DNA from 2 places in the Facklamia sp. HMSC062C11 genome. Region 1 is predicted to be linked to the other one. Evidence: predicted binding sites of a transcription regulator. Region 1 holds the regulator's gene; the other holds the start of a gene.
The links. Region 1 encodes HrcA, which represses chaperone genes, less so after heat shock. Its sites were predicted from a motif close to TTAGCACTCNNNNNNNNNGAGTGCTAA; they were not measured.
Positions count from the first base shown of each region.

Region 2: a site for HrcA is predicted at 1,371-1,397, ahead of HMPREF2758_RS00905 (co-chaperone GroES). Genes of this name have one in related genera too.

Region 1 covers NZ_KV802385.1:78,634-86,285, reverse strand. The annotation lists gene lepA (translation elongation factor 4) at 1-999, opposite strand, end outside; gene dnaJ (molecular chaperone DnaJ) at 1,219-2,367, opposite strand; gene dnaK (molecular chaperone DnaK) at 2,450-4,288, opposite strand; gene grpE (nucleotide exchange factor GrpE) at 4,374-5,003, opposite strand; gene hrcA (heat-inducible transcriptional repressor HrcA) at 5,017-6,036, opposite strand; gene ribF (riboflavin biosynthesis protein RibF) at 6,182-7,123, opposite strand; gene truB (tRNA pseudouridine(55) synthase TruB) at 7,126-7,652, opposite strand, start outside.
Region 2 covers NZ_KV802377.1:632-8,283, forward strand. The annotation lists gene groL (chaperonin GroEL) at 1-1,043, opposite strand, end outside; gene HMPREF2758_RS00905 (co-chaperone GroES) at 1,069-1,335, opposite strand; gene HMPREF2758_RS00910 (redox-sensing transcriptional repressor Rex) at 1,529-2,152, opposite strand; gene HMPREF2758_RS00915 (ABC-F family ATP-binding cassette domain-containing protein) at 2,327-4,297, shown strand; gene tsaD (tRNA (adenosine(37)-N6)-threonylcarbamoyltransferase complex transferase subunit TsaD) at 4,361-5,398, opposite strand; gene rimI (ribosomal protein S18-alanine N-acetyltransferase) at 5,400-5,849, opposite strand; gene HMPREF2758_RS00930 (GNAT family N-acetyltransferase) at 5,862-6,461, opposite strand; gene tsaB (tRNA (adenosine(37)-N6)-threonylcarbamoyltransferase complex dimerization subunit type 1 TsaB) at 6,442-7,224, opposite strand; gene proS (proline--tRNA ligase) at 7,251-7,652, opposite strand, start outside.

The DNA of each region.
Region 1 (7,652 bases):
CAAGGAAGCGTCATTCAATTGTAATTTTTCAAGGGCTTCTCGTAAATCATTATAATCGGCAGAATCAACTGGATACAGTCCCGCAAAAACCATCGGATTAAGCTTACGATAACCAGGCAGAGGTTCCTTAGCAGGTCGATTGGCAGAAGTAATCGTATCACCAACACGGGTATCTTGGATTGTCTTAATCCCGGCAGTAATATAACCCACATCTCCTACCATCAGGAAATCACGCTTGATGGCATTGGGTGAAAAGACACCTACTTCAATGACTTCAAACTCTTTTTGATTACTCATTAAGCGAATCTTATCCCCTGGTCTAACCATTCCATTAACGATTCGAACATTTAAGACGACTCCTCGATAAGCATCATAGGCCGAATCAAAAATTAAAGCCTGTAAAGGAGCTTCTAAATCTCCTGAGGGAGCAGGTACTTTTTCAACGATTTGTTCCAGAATCGTATCAATTCCAATTCCAGTTTTTGCTGAACAAAGTGCTGCTTGTGAAGCATCTAAGCCAATAACATCTTCAATTTCTTGTTTTACGTGATCAGGATTAGCTGAAGGTAAGTCAATTTTATTAATAACAGGTAAGATCTCTAAGTCATTATCCAAGGCTAAATACACATTGGCGAGTGTCTGTGCTTCGATACCTTGCGCCGCATCCACCACTAACAAGGCCCCTTCGCAAGCTGCTAAAGACCTTGATACTTCATAGGCGAAGTCGACGTGCCCTGGCGTATCAATCAAGTGAAATATGTATCGTTGACCATCCTTAGCATCATAATTCACTTCGACAGCATTAAGCTTGATAGTAATGCCACGTTCCCGTTCTAAATCCATGGAATCCAATAGTTGTGCTTTCATATCACGCTCAGCAACGGTATGGGTCTGTTGCAAAATACGATCTGCTAGCGTCGATTTACCGTGGTCAATATGAGCTACAATTGAGAAATTTCGAATCCGCTCTTGACGTTTTTTTAGTTCATTTATATCCAAATTCAGTCACTTCCTTCACTGCATTATCAATCATCACCCTTAATCTTATCAAAAATCTATAAGGATAGATAGTTCTAGTTATTATTTATTTGTAAAATAAGGACGGGCTAAACTCCTGAAATAAAGACTCGTTCTTAACGAAAAATAGAGCGCTCAATCGCCTCAGCTAATAATCAATAAAAAGCAGACCCACACCTCGTGCTAGTCTGCTTTATAATATTAATCATTATTAAACATATCTCGCATCTTATCAAAGAAACTTCCATCGTCTTGTTTAACAGATTCACCAGACTCTTTGGCGAAAGCCTTCAACAATTCTTTTTGCTTATCGGTTAGTTTCTTTGGTGTCACGACTTCTACCTGTACCTCTTGATCACCGGTTCGTCCGGTATTAATATCCGGAGCTCCCTTACCTCTTAAACGGAAGCTTGTTCCCGTTTGTGTACCAGCCGGAATCTTGAATTTCACCTTACCATGAACCGTCGGTATCTCAATTTCATCCCCTAATGCAGCTTGAGAGAAACTAATCGGTAATTGATAGTAAATCTGAGAACCTCGCCGTTTAAAGGTCTTAGAAGATTGTACCTGGAAGACAACATAGAGGTCACCATAAGGTCCACCGTTTCGTCCAGCTTCTCCTTGATTAGCTAAGCGCATTTGATTTCCATCTTCAACTCCTGCTGGAATTGTTACCTTAACCGAATGGCTTTGTGATTCAATCCCTGAACCATGACAGGTTGGGCATTTTTCTTTAATTTCTTTTCCGCTACCATGACAGACATCACAGGTAGTTTGAGTCATCACACGACCAAATGGCGTTGAGCGTTCAACTTGAATAGTCCCGGATCCATGACACTTATGACAAGTGACTGGTTTAGTACCGGGCTTAGCACCATTGCCATGACAGCTATGACATTCTTCATTGCGATTATATTTAATCGTTGTTTCCTTACCAAATATCGCTTCTTCAAACGTCAATTTAATCCGATATTGTAAATCTCTCCCCTTCTGTGGGGCATTAGCTGAACGATAAGCTTGACCACCAGCAGCGCCGCCAAAGAAGGAATTAAGAATATCATCGAAGCCAAAATCAGAGGCTCCTGAGAAGCCACCAAAACCACCAAAGCCTTGTCCAAAATTAGGATCCGTCGAGGCGTGACCATATTGGTCATAAGCAGCTCGCTTTTGTGCGTCACTTAATACTTCATAAGCTTCCGACACTTCTTTAAATTTTTCTTCAGCGTCAGCTTCCTTATTAATATCGGGATGGTATTTTTTTGATAATTTACGATAAGCTTTTTTTATCTCGGCATCCGAGGCATCGCGCGATACCCCCAGGATATCATAATAATCTCGTTTTTCTGCCATCGTCTACTCCTCTCCCTTATTACAAACTCGTTAAAATGGAAGGCTGGGAAGAACTCCCAGCCCCCAAGTAATGTCTTTTAGATTATTCGTCTACTTCTTCAAAGTCTGCATCAACCACATTATCATCCGATGCAGATTGACCGTCATTTGCTTGACTTGCTTCTTGACTTTGAGCTTGTTTAGCTGCTTGTTCGTAAAGTTTAACGGATAAGTTTTGAACAACTTCCATTAAAGCATCACGTTTTTCCTTCATTTGATCAAGATCATTGGCTTCAATCGCTGCCTTCAATTCATCACGAGCATCTTCAGCCTTCTTAATTTCATCTTCAGAAATATTATCATTGCCCTTTAATTCATCCAAGGTCTTATTGGTAGTGAAGACTAATTGATCCACTTCATTACGTAGATCTGCTTCCTCACGACGTTTCTTATCTGATTCAGCATTCGCTTCAGCATCTTTCACCATGCGATCAATTTCTTCATCGGATAGACCTGAAGAAGATTTGATAGTAATCGATTGTTCTTTATTAGTACCTAGGTCCTTAGCAGATACATTCACGATACCATTCTTATCAATATCAAAGGTCACTTCAATTTGTGGAACGCCTCTTGGTGCAGCTGGAATATCTGTTAATTGGAAACGTCCAAGTGTCTTGTTATCAGCCGCCATTTCACGTTCACCTTGTAAGACATGAACATCTACTGCCGGTTGGTTATCTGCTGCTGTAGAGAAGACTTGAGACTTAGAAGTTGGGATCGTTGTATTACGATCGATTAACTTAGTGAAGACGCCACCCATTGTTTCAATTCCTAATGATAGTGGTGTTACGTCTAAGAGGACAATATCCTTCACATCGCCCGAAATAACTCCCCCTTGAATCGCTGCCCCCATAGCTACAACTTCGTCTGGGTTAACCGATTTGTTAGGATCTTTTCCGGTTTCACGTTTAACGGCTTCTTGAACAGCAGGAATCCGTGTAGAACCACCCACTAAGATTACTTCATCGATTTCAGAACGATCTAAACCTGCATCTTTCAAAGCTTGACGAACTGGATTCTTAGTTCGATCTACCAAATCATGAGTTAATTCATCGAATTTTGCCCGAGATAAGGTTGATTCCAAGTGAAGAGGTCCTTCATCCGTTGCCGTAATAAATGGTAAGGAAATTTGAGTTGAAGTAACTCCTGAAAGGTCTTTCTTAGCTTTTTCAGCAGCATCTTTTAACCGTTGTAAGGCCATCTTATCTTTAGATAAGTCGATTGAATGCTCTTTCTTAAATTCTTCAACTAAGAAATCAATAATTTTTTGGTCAAAGTCATCCCCACCTAGTTTATTATCACCAGCTGTGGCCAGAACATCAAAGACTCCATCACCTAATTCAAGAATGGATACGTCGAAGGTTCCGCCCCCTAAGTCAAAGACAAGAACTTTTTCTTCTTTATCTGTTTTATCAAGTCCATAAGCTAAAGCTGCAGCCGTTGGCTCATTAACAATCCGTTCAACTTCGAGACCAGCAATTTTACCAGCATCTTTCGTTGCTTGACGTTGAGCATCATTAAAATAAGCTGGAACCGTAATAACTGCTTTGTCTACCTTATCTCCTAAATATTCTTCAGCATAAGATTTTAAATGTTGTAAGATCATTGCTGAGATTTCTTGAGCTGTATATTCTTTTCCTGCTGCTTCAACCTTGAAGCCTGCTTCACCCATATGACGTTTTACAGAAGCAACGGTATGAGGGTTGGTTACTGCTTGACGTTTTGCGACTTCACCGACTTGAATCTCACCATTTTTGAAAGCAACCACTGAAGGCGTAGTACGGTTTCCTTCTGGGTTTGGAATAATTTTTGCTTCGCCACCTTCAAGTACGGCAACTGCTGAGTTTGTTGTACCTAAGTCAATACCTATAATTTTAGCCATAATGCATTTCTCCTTTATTTAAATTTCGTTTACCTAGAATTTTATTAATATTGAATTTACTAATTTTATGATTATTGATCACTCATTATGCGGAAACGATCACCATCGCTGGACGAATGATCCGATCGTCTAATATATAGCCTTTTTGTAACACTTGCACGACATGATCTGCTTGCTGCCCTTCTTGAACCGGTTGAGTGGTTACGGCCTGATGGAAATTCGGGTCAAAAGGTTCATTTAATGGATCGATGACCTCAATTTTTTCTTCCTTAAAGGCTGCTAAGATTTGTTGGTAAACCATCTCAACTCCTTTATGAATCGCTAAGGCTTCTTCATTATCCGCTTTAACCGCTAAGGCCCTTTCTAAATTATCAATCGCATCCAATAACTTTTTGGCTAAGGATTGCGACCGATACTTAGCTGCTTCACTTCGTTCACGACTATTCGATCGCTGCATATTAGCAATTTCCGCTTGTAGTCTGAGATTATGATCCTCTAATTGATCAATTTTATCTTCATAAGCTTGAATATCAACGGCCTCCGATTGGATTTCTTCTGCGGAATCTTCTGTCTTATCATCCTCTGGAATAATTTCGACTTCAGCTTCTGTTAACACATCCTCATCTGTTGAATGATTGGATGCTTCCGGATGACTGACTTCCTGATTTTCATTCAGGGTGATCTCTTCATCATGATTCATTTGATTCTCTGTCACTAAATGACCTCCTTTAATGATTAAATTCGATTAGCACTTGCTCCATCAATGCGATAATACGAGTAAATCGCATGGTGGAAGGTCCTAGTATACCGATGGTCATTTTTTGGTTATCCTGCTTAACAGTCCCAGTGACCAACGCAAGGTGTTCATTGCCAACTGGCAGGAAATCCTGACCAAACAAAACATCAATACCTAAATCTCTTTGTTCTAACAATTCAAAGATTTCTTTCGACCCGTCTATTAAATTGAACAAATCTTTAAAATGAGAGACATCTTCTTGAGCGCCAATCAAGTCAAATAGGTTATTCTTAGCCAAAACTTGATAGCGTTGGCCCTTCACTTGATGGATAGCTCTTTCAACCAGATCCGAAAAATCATAGGCAATGCCAAATCGTCTCTGCATTAGCATAGGAATGGTTAACTTGAGCCGTTGATAAGCATCTTCTAAAGAAACGCCTATTAATTCGTCATTCAAGAGCTGAATAAGCTCGTTCATCACCTGTGGGTTAAGATCGAACTGCATCGTATAAATACGACTTTCGACATAGCCCAAATTTGTTAGTAAGACCAACATTACTTGATGGTCAGACAGGTGAACTAGCTTAAAATTATCAATTAAGTGCTCCTCATTACTCTGTTCAAAGATTAATGTCGGATAATTAGTCAAAGAGACTAAGAGATCTGCAACCATCTTTGCCATTTTAAAAGAATCCTGACTACGATTGTCAAATATTTCTTTGACGGCTTGGCGGTCGCTTTGATATTGGTCAGCGAGGCTTCGGTTTTCATGATGGATCAAACGGTCTACATAATAACGATAACCTTCATAGGAAGGGATCCGCCCAGAAGACGTATGTGCCTTCACTATATACCCGTTCTTTTCTAAAACCACCATCTCATTCCGAATCGTTGCTGGTGATACTTCTAATAAGCTCTTTTTCAACAAGGTCTTGGAACCGACTGGCGATTCTAAACTCGCATAAAGACGAACAATCAGATCAAGGATCTCATGTTGTCTCGGCGTTAACATTTCCATCACCTCACTTAATTAGCACTTTTAATATCTGAGTGCTAACTGTCTTTAGTTTAACCTCTAATCCATACTTTGTCAAGCTTTTTTCTAAAAAAATTAGCACTCTTTGCAAAAGAGTGCTAACGCCTTGTTAGAATACTATTTATAGTTGTTTAAAATATGCTAAACTATTGACACGATCTTGATTCAACTGATCAATCAGTCCCTGAGCGGAATCAAATTTTAGCTCAGGACGTAGAAAAGAGTGCCAACGGATCTCCACGTGTTCGCCATAAATCATTCGGTCAAAATCAAAAATATTTACTTCAATAGAAGGCTCTTCCAAGGCTTTGAAGGTAACATTATATCCAATTGAGGCCATCGCAGGATACCATTGATCTTTAAGCTTTAATTCAACGACATAAACGCCAATACCTGGAATGACTTGATTATAATCGCTGGCAATATTAGCTGTTGGAAACCCTAGTGTTCTTCCGCGCTTTTCACCGTTAATCACTTGACCCGATGTTTGGTAAATATACCCTAATGCTTGGTTTGCTTCTTGAATTTTCGATTGTAACAATAATTGACGAATCGTCGATGAAGCTATCTTCTGACCCTCAATCAAAATCGGGCTGACATCATGAACCATAAAACGATTTTGACTATGAATCGGTAAGGTGCTCATATTAGCAATTTCTCGAGGTCCATACGTATAATCAAAACCTGCAACAACCTCTTTGGCGCCCAAAGCTACAATATATTGTTCCACAAATTCTTCCGGGCTTAAATGCGCTAAATCCCAAGTAAAGTCAGCCACATAAACGATATCTACCCCCAGAGCTTCAAAGCGTGTCATTTTATGACGCAAATCTGTTAAATAATCAAACTCATGAGGATGAATTTTTTCAAAAATAAGTTTCGGAGTATGATTGAAGGTCAAAACGGCGACTGAATAGCCTTTAGCTTTTCCTATCTGAAGAGCACGCTCAATCACCTTTTGATGGCCAAGATGAACACCGTCAAAAAAACCCAAAGCAAGGACAATCTCCGTATCAATCAAGTCATCTTTCGCATAAGGATGATTCAAAATGACTGTCTTCATAATTAACCTTCTTCCTTAGGAAACATCTTATAAGGTTTCAAATAATCTGTTTTTTTGGGATGAACTTGATAAATGGCCAGCAAGCGATCCTCCTCAAATAAAGCTAAATAAGGATCAGGTAGAATATCAAAATAATCCTTCTCTAATAGGACACCATTTTGAACTTTTTGGGCTTGTTCAGAGCTTAAGTCATAGCGAGGCAAGTTAGCAACCGCTACTTCCAATGGAATGACAGCTTGATCCAACCGTCCTTCTTCCTTTAAAATTCTTAATTGGTCTAAGGACCATGATTGATCCTTATTAAAACCACCTGTCGCCAATCGTTCAAGTTTAGACATATGAGCCGGATAAGCTAACTTCTTACCAGCATCAACTGCTAAGGTTCGTACATAGGTCCCCTTGCCACAGGATACTTCAAAGTTAAAGCATTGAGTACGTTGATTTGGATTATAAATACTAGGTCCTGTTCGTTTAAAATAATCCACCCAAACCGATCGTATTGGAGGATCTACCTCGATTCCAGCTCGAG
Region 2 (7,652 bases), on a different contig from region 1:
CGTAACAATTTAACCCGTTCTTGAATTTTATCTGAATCTCCACCACCTTGGACAATGGTTGTGTTATCTTTTGTAACGGTCACTTTCGCAGTCTTTCCAAGATGATCAACCGTAGCATCTTTTAATTCGAAGCCTAATTCTTCAGAGATAACAGTTGCTCCCGTTAGAACAGCAATATCTTCTAACATTGCTTTACGGCGATCTCCGAATCCAGGTGCTTTTACAGCAACTACATTTAATGTACCACGTAATTTGTTCAACACCAATGTAGGTAAAGCTTCTCCTTCAACATCTTCTGCAATCATTAAGAGTGGACGACCTGATTGCATAATTGATTCAAGCAATGGCAAGATATCTTGAATATTAGAAATTTTACGATCTGTAATAAAGACATATGGATTTTCTAATTCCGCAACCATTTTTTCGTTATCCGTTACCATATATTGTGATAAATAACCACGGTCGAATTGCATACCTTCTACAACAGATAATTCAGTGTCAATCGTTTGTGAATCTTCAATAGTGATGACTCCATCATTACCTACTTTTTCCATCGCATCCGCAATCAATTCACCAATACGCACTTCACCCGATGAAACAGCTGCTACTTGAGCAATAGATTCTTTCGAAGAAACAGGTTGCGATAATTCTTTCAGCGCCTTAACTGCTGTTTGAGTCGCTTTATCAATTCCTCGGCGGATACCAATTGGATTTGCCCCTGCAGTAACGTTCTTCATTCCTTCGCGGGCAATCGCTTGAGTTAATACGGTCGCTGTTGTTGTTCCGTCACCTGCGATATCATTTGTTTTTGAAGCGACTTCTTGAACCAATTGAGCTCCCATATTTTCGTAACGATCTTCTAATTCGATTTCTTTAGCGATCGTCACTCCATCATTAGTAATTAATGGAGATCCATAAGTCTTATCTAAAACCACATTTCGTCCTTTAGGACCAATGGTTGTTTTAACTGTATTTGCTAAAATATCCACGCCTCGAAGTAAGGCTGCACGTGCATCTTCTGAAAATTTTAATTCTTTAGCCATAATCTCTCTCCTCTACTCTATTTGACTATTCAACAACTGCTAGAACTTCTTTAAGTTCAATAATAACAAAGTCTTCATTATTATCATTAACTTCTGTTGCTGCAAAAGACTTATAGATCACTTGATCGCCAACTTTAATACCGTCTTTTTCTTCAATTTCATTTCCTAAGGCAACTACTTGCCCGATTTGTTGTTTTTCTTGAGCAGCAGTTGGTAATACAAAGCCACTGGCTGTAGTTGATTCTGCTTCTTTGGCTTTTAATACAATACGTTTTGCTAATGGTTTTAACATTGTGTTCCCTCCATTTTTCATCCTTCATTCCAGGGTTAGCACTCTTAATCGCCAAGTGCTAACCTCTATCTTTATTATAGTAGATGACTTTCTAAAAAGCAAGGGAAATGTTTGCCCTTCTCTCCAAAGAAAAAAGACCCCGATCCTATGATCGCGGTCTCTCAATTTTTTAAGATTTCTCCCTACTTCGCTACTATTCCTGATCAATAAAATATATCAAGGTCTGCAACTCATTTGTTAAATCAACATTCTGAACCCGAACATGGTCAGGAACTTGAAAACGAAGTGGCGTAAAATTCAATACTCCCCTTATCCCTACTGCAATTAGGCGTTCCATCACTTGTTCAGCTACCTCTTGAGGAACCGTTAAAATCGCCACCTTCACTTGATTCTTCTTCAATTGTTCCTCCATCTCATCCATCGAGTAGATCGGAACTTGACCATGTTTACTACCAATAAGATCTGGGTTAATGTCAAAAGCCAATCCAATACGGACATTATTTGACTTGCGAAAATTATAGTTTAGCAAAGCATTTCCCAAAGATCCAACACCAATTAAAGCCGTCGTGATCAATTGATCCTGGTTTAGAGCCTTAGAGAAAAATTGCAATAAATATTCTACATCGTAGCCATAGCCTCTTTTGCCCAATGCACCAAAATATGAAAAATCCCTTCGAATCGTTGCACTATCTACTTTTACTGCTTCACTTAATTCAGAAGACGAAATTCTATCCTTGCCCGCATTATACAAGAATCGTAAATAACGGTGGTAAATTGGCAAACGTTTAGCTGTTGCCTTTGGTATTTTTTGAGTCATTGTTCGCCTCCATTCTGTTTTTTGATAAATCATCTTCATTTATTAACATTCTCTATTTATTAGTATATCATCATTTGACATTTCTGCCAATTTCAAATCATGCTTCTATCTAGTTAATCTATATGATTTTCGCGAAACATGGTATAATGAATCTTACTAGAAAGGATGACGGCGATGATTTTACTTCAAGCTCATGATGTCAGTCGGCGCTTTGGCGATGAAACTCTTTATGAAAAGGTTAATTTTTCAATTCAAGAAAGAGACCGTATCGCATTAGTCGGACGAAATGGAACCGGTAAATCGACCTTGCTTAAACAAATTATGGGACAAGAACCCATTAATAACGGTCACATCGCTAAAGCCAAGGGATTAAAAATCGGCTATTTAGAACAGCATGTCGCTCTCCATTCCCCCAAGTCCATTTGGGAAGAAATGGAAAGTGTCTTTAAAGATAAGTTACAACTACGAGAGCAAGCTATACAAGCCGCAGACGAAGTGAGTCTATTAGCTAAAGAAGGGCTTATCGACGATCCCCAATACCATGAAGCCCTAAAAAAATATGACCAACTCAATCTCGCTCTTGAAGAAAAAAATGCCTTTCAAATTGAATCCGACATCCGGACAGTCCTCCATGGTTTTGGTTTTACAGAAGAAGATTATGACCGTCCCATTCAAAGCCTCTCCGGCGGTCAAAAAACAAGGCTTGCTTTAGCGGCTATACTTCTCAAGGATTACGATTTACTGATTCTTGATGAACCCACCAATCATCTTGATATGGAAACATTGGCTTGGTTAGAGTCCTTCCTACAAACCTATCAAGGAGCCCTTCTAATTGTCTCTCATGATCGCTACTTCCTAGACAACGTGGTCAATCAGGTCTATGAATTACGTCACCAAGAGTTCCATCATTATAAGGGAAATTATAGTTACTATGTAGAAGAAAAAGCAACACGGCAAGCTAAAGAATGGAAAGAATACCTTAAACAACAAAGCCAAATCGCTAAACTAGAAGACTTTATTCAAAAGAATATTGTCCGCGCTTCTACGACCAAACGTGCCCAAAGTCGTCGGAAACAGTTAGATAAAATGCAGCGAATCGATAAACCTCTCCAGGACAAGCAAGCACCACGTATTCAATTTTCCACAATGAGTGAGTCTGGCGAACGGGTTATTGAATGCCAAGAGCTCGCCATTGGCTATCCGAATGTCCCTCCTCTCAGTCATGGGATCGACTTAGACTTACGCAAGCAAGATGCTATCGCCATTGTCGGCCCAAACGGAATTGGAAAATCGACCTTATTAAAAACCCTAATCGGTCAACTCCCCCCAAAAGCCGGGCAGGTTAATTTCGGTAGTAATGTTGACTACGGCTATTATGCTCAAAACGTCAATGCACTTGATGGTAATTTAACCGTTCTTGAAACCCTATGGCAGGCACACGATACAACCGATGAATGGAAAATCCGATCAATTCTAGCCTCTTTTCTCTTTGATTCAGATAGTGTGGATAAAAAAGTCAGCTTATTAAGCGGAGGAGAAAAGGCTCGCTTAGCCCTAGCCTTACTCGCTTGCGATCATGATAATACTTTGATTCTTGACGAACCCACCAACCACTTAGATATTGATTCAAAAGAGGTCTTAGAACAAGCCCTTATTGAATACGATGGCACTTTACTCTTCGTTTCACATGATCGCTACTTTATCAATCGCATTGCTTCAAAAGTTTTTGAACTTCATCCCGACGGAGGAACTCTCTACTTAGGTGATTTTGATTACTATATGGCAAAGAAAAAAGAACAAGCCGCCTTTCAGGAGAATAGCCAAAGTAAAGAGGCCTCACCTATCGCAAAACCCTCTAAGATAAATAGCTATGAAGAGAATAAACAACTTAAACGAGAGTACCGCAAATTATTAACTGCCGTGGAAGAAGCTCTCGAAGACAATGATCAACTTGAAGATGAAAAACAAAAACTTCACGAAAAGATGATCGAAGCCTCCCACGCTAATGATCAAGATCAACTTTTAAAACTCGACCAAGCTTTAAAACTTTGTCAAGATAATATTGATCAAGCGTTGGAAAAGTGGGAGACCGCGACTCTTGCGCTGGAAGATTTCGAAGCGGAAAACCCCGGATTGACTATCTAAAAAACGTTAACCCTCCTAACTTAGGGGGTTAACGTTTTTTATTGTAACTCACTTAAATTTCTTTTAATCTATCTCATCGCGGAAATCCATATCTGGTCGTGCATTTAGATCTAATCTTGAAAAATCTCCTGCTAAATATAATGGATAAGCTGCTGCTGCAATCATCGCTGCATTATCCCCGCATAAAGACAAAGGTGGAATCAACAGTTTTGTTTGAGGGTATTTTTCTCGGAATAAGCATTCAAGCGCTGAGCGCAAACCTGAATTAGCAGCTACGCCTCCTGCCAAAACAAATTGTTTTGCCGCGGGATTCATTGACATAGCTCGATCAACCTTGGTCAATAACACCTCTATTACCGCTGCTTGAAATGAGGCCGCTAGGTCTACAGAATTAACGCTTTGACCTCTTTGGTGAAGATTATGCACCGTATTCATGACTGCTGATTTCATCCCAGAAAAAGAAAAATCTAGAGAATCTTCTTCCAATAGGGCTCTTGGAATATCATAAAACTTAGCATCTCCCTCATGTGCCAATTGGTCTAAATGCTTACCAGCAGGATAGGGTAAATCTATCAACCGGCCTACTTTATCATAGGCTTCACCCACCGCATCATCCAATGTTTCTCCTAAAACTCGAAAGTCGTTATCATGTTCCATCCAAACTAACTCGGTATGTCCCCCACTTACAATCAGGGATAAAAGAGGATATTCCAAAGGATACACCAAGCGGCTTGCAAAAATATGCCCAGCTAGATGATTGACCCCAATTAAAGGCTTATCATATAGAAAGGCGAGGGTCTTAGCTGCGGTTATACCAACAAGTAACGGGCCCACTAAGCCAGGCCCTTGAGTCACAGCAATCGCATCCACTTTCTCCACACTATCTAATCCGGCTTTTTCTAAAGCCATGGTTAGGATTTGCGTGATCTGTTCTACATGGTGGCGACTTGCAACCTCTGGAACAACGCCCCCAAAGCGCATATGACTCTTCACCTGAGAAGCTACAATATTAGCTAATAATTCCTCCCCGTTTTTAACGATCGCCACACTTGTCTCATCGCAGGACGACTCAATTGCTAGAATTAATTGATCTTCTTTCATTTCAAGACCCCTTCCTCACTAAATCCAACTGCATCACCAAGGCATCATCCAATGGGCTTGTATAATAATCCTTTCGGCAAGCCAGCACATTAAAACAAGCCTGGTGATACAAGGATCGTGCTGCTAGATTTTGACGACGTACTTCAAGGTAAATCGATTGAACCGACTGATTCGTTAATTCATCCACCATGGCTTGCAGCAATCCTTTGGCAACCCCTTGTTTGCGACAACTAGGGTCTACAAAAATATATGTTATTTCTGCTTGATCAAGCACTTGGTGCCAACCACAATATCCCATTATTTTTCGATCCTCTATCGCCACAATTAAATGACTATAGTCTAAGGCTAGGTCTTCTTTAGTCATTGATGGTGTCCAAGAAAAGATCTGGTTGTTTTCTTCAATGTAGGTCTGAATCCACTGAGGAGGTTCTTGATAAAATATTTGAAACATACTGTATCTTCCTTACAAGAATCTTTTTAACAAGAGGGCTGTTTCACCATCATCGTAATAAAAGTTTTTTTTACCAATTTGCATAAAATCATGTTGGTAATAAAATTTTTGTGCCTGACTATTCGATTCTCGAACCTCTAAAGTTGTGTATTTTTTCCCCAAGTATCGACTAGCCTTTAACCAATACTCTAGCATAGAGTGACCCAAGCCTACACCCTGATATTCCGGTAACAGCAATAAATGACTGATGTGACTATAATCTTTCACAAATCGACCGGTGATCATCCCGACCAGAGGATAATCAGAATTCTTACTTTTTTCTAATACCAAATACACCAAATTTCGATTATACTTCCAATCACGCTCAAAGTCCTTCAAATCCCAAGCCAGATAACCCTGATACGCCTTCCCCTCCATCTCAACCATTTGCGGAAGATCTTCATAAGTCGCTAAACGCAATCTAATCATACTATCTTGCTGATTAGGTTTAGCAAGCTTATATACCATTTCTCCTTCTGCCATAGCTTTAATAGAAGCTTCCAAGGCTTTCATATGAGGGTGGTGAACCCCTTGGTTAAATTTAAAAAAATTATTAAGACAAGTCGGTTTCATCCGTTTGTTCCACATAACTTTCTTGTTCACTGGCACCTAATTCAACTGACCGTTTCTGAGCCCATTCTTGCTCAGCCAAGCTCTCATGCGCATAAAAAGGCACGAACAGATTTGGATCACTGACTAAGCTAGTCGGTAAAAATAGTAATCTTTGAAGAGTAACTAGTACTGAAGGTCCCTCAATGATTTGATAAGTTCCGTCCCATTCTAAGAGATGCTCATGAATAAGCGGAGTAAGGTCCCCCGCTTGATCAATGACCCAATAAATCCTACGGTAGTCTTTACCGTTCACTAACGGAAGCAATTGATCTTTTAACCAACATTCAAAATCAAAATGCCCTTCTTCGAGCATGGATTGTAAGTAGCCATCGCACCATGTATAAGCCCCAGCATAAACACTTTGCCTTCTAGCATTCATAATAGGTAATACTAAAGCCTGAGCATCATGATCTAAAATTTGACTAGCCATAGCGGCTAAACTGGAGAAAGAATATAGTTGAACCGACTTGGCGACCGCCCATGTTTTAGCAAAAGTTGCTCCAATCCGCATACCGGTGTAAGAGCCCGGACCTCTTCCAATATATAGAGCCTTAATCGATTCATGCGACCAGCCAGCATTCTTTATGAGCTGGTTCACCAAAGGAATCAGGGTTTGCCCATGTTGCTTTGATAATTGATAAGTTTGATCAAGTACCAGTTGATCATCTTGAAATAAAGCGAGCGATAAAGCATTGGTTGAGGTATCTACCGCTAAACTTTTCATGCTGACTTCCTTTCCAAATATACCGATTAATAGGCACGCGCTAACCAAACAGTTGCTTTAGCCGGCTTACCTGTCACAATACATTTTTCTTTTCTTGGTAAAGCGTGTTCTCCTTGGAAGTAGTGATCAAAAGGAATGTTTCGAGTCGTAAAACCGGTCAATTCCTTTATCTTAGCTTCGCTTTCTTCAGTTCCATCCCAACCGGCCAACACCCATCCTGCCGGCTCATTGTTTTCACGCTGCTTTTCAATATGAGCTTGAAGTTGGTCTAACGTCTCAATATCCGTGTAGATATTTTCTTGATTACGTTGACGGGCCTTAGTCAATAACCGTTCTTGCATTGCTGTCAATGAAGATTGTACCTGGTCTACCAAGTTTGCTAGATCATAGCTTTGTTTGTCAGCTTCATCACGGGCTTTCAAGACAAA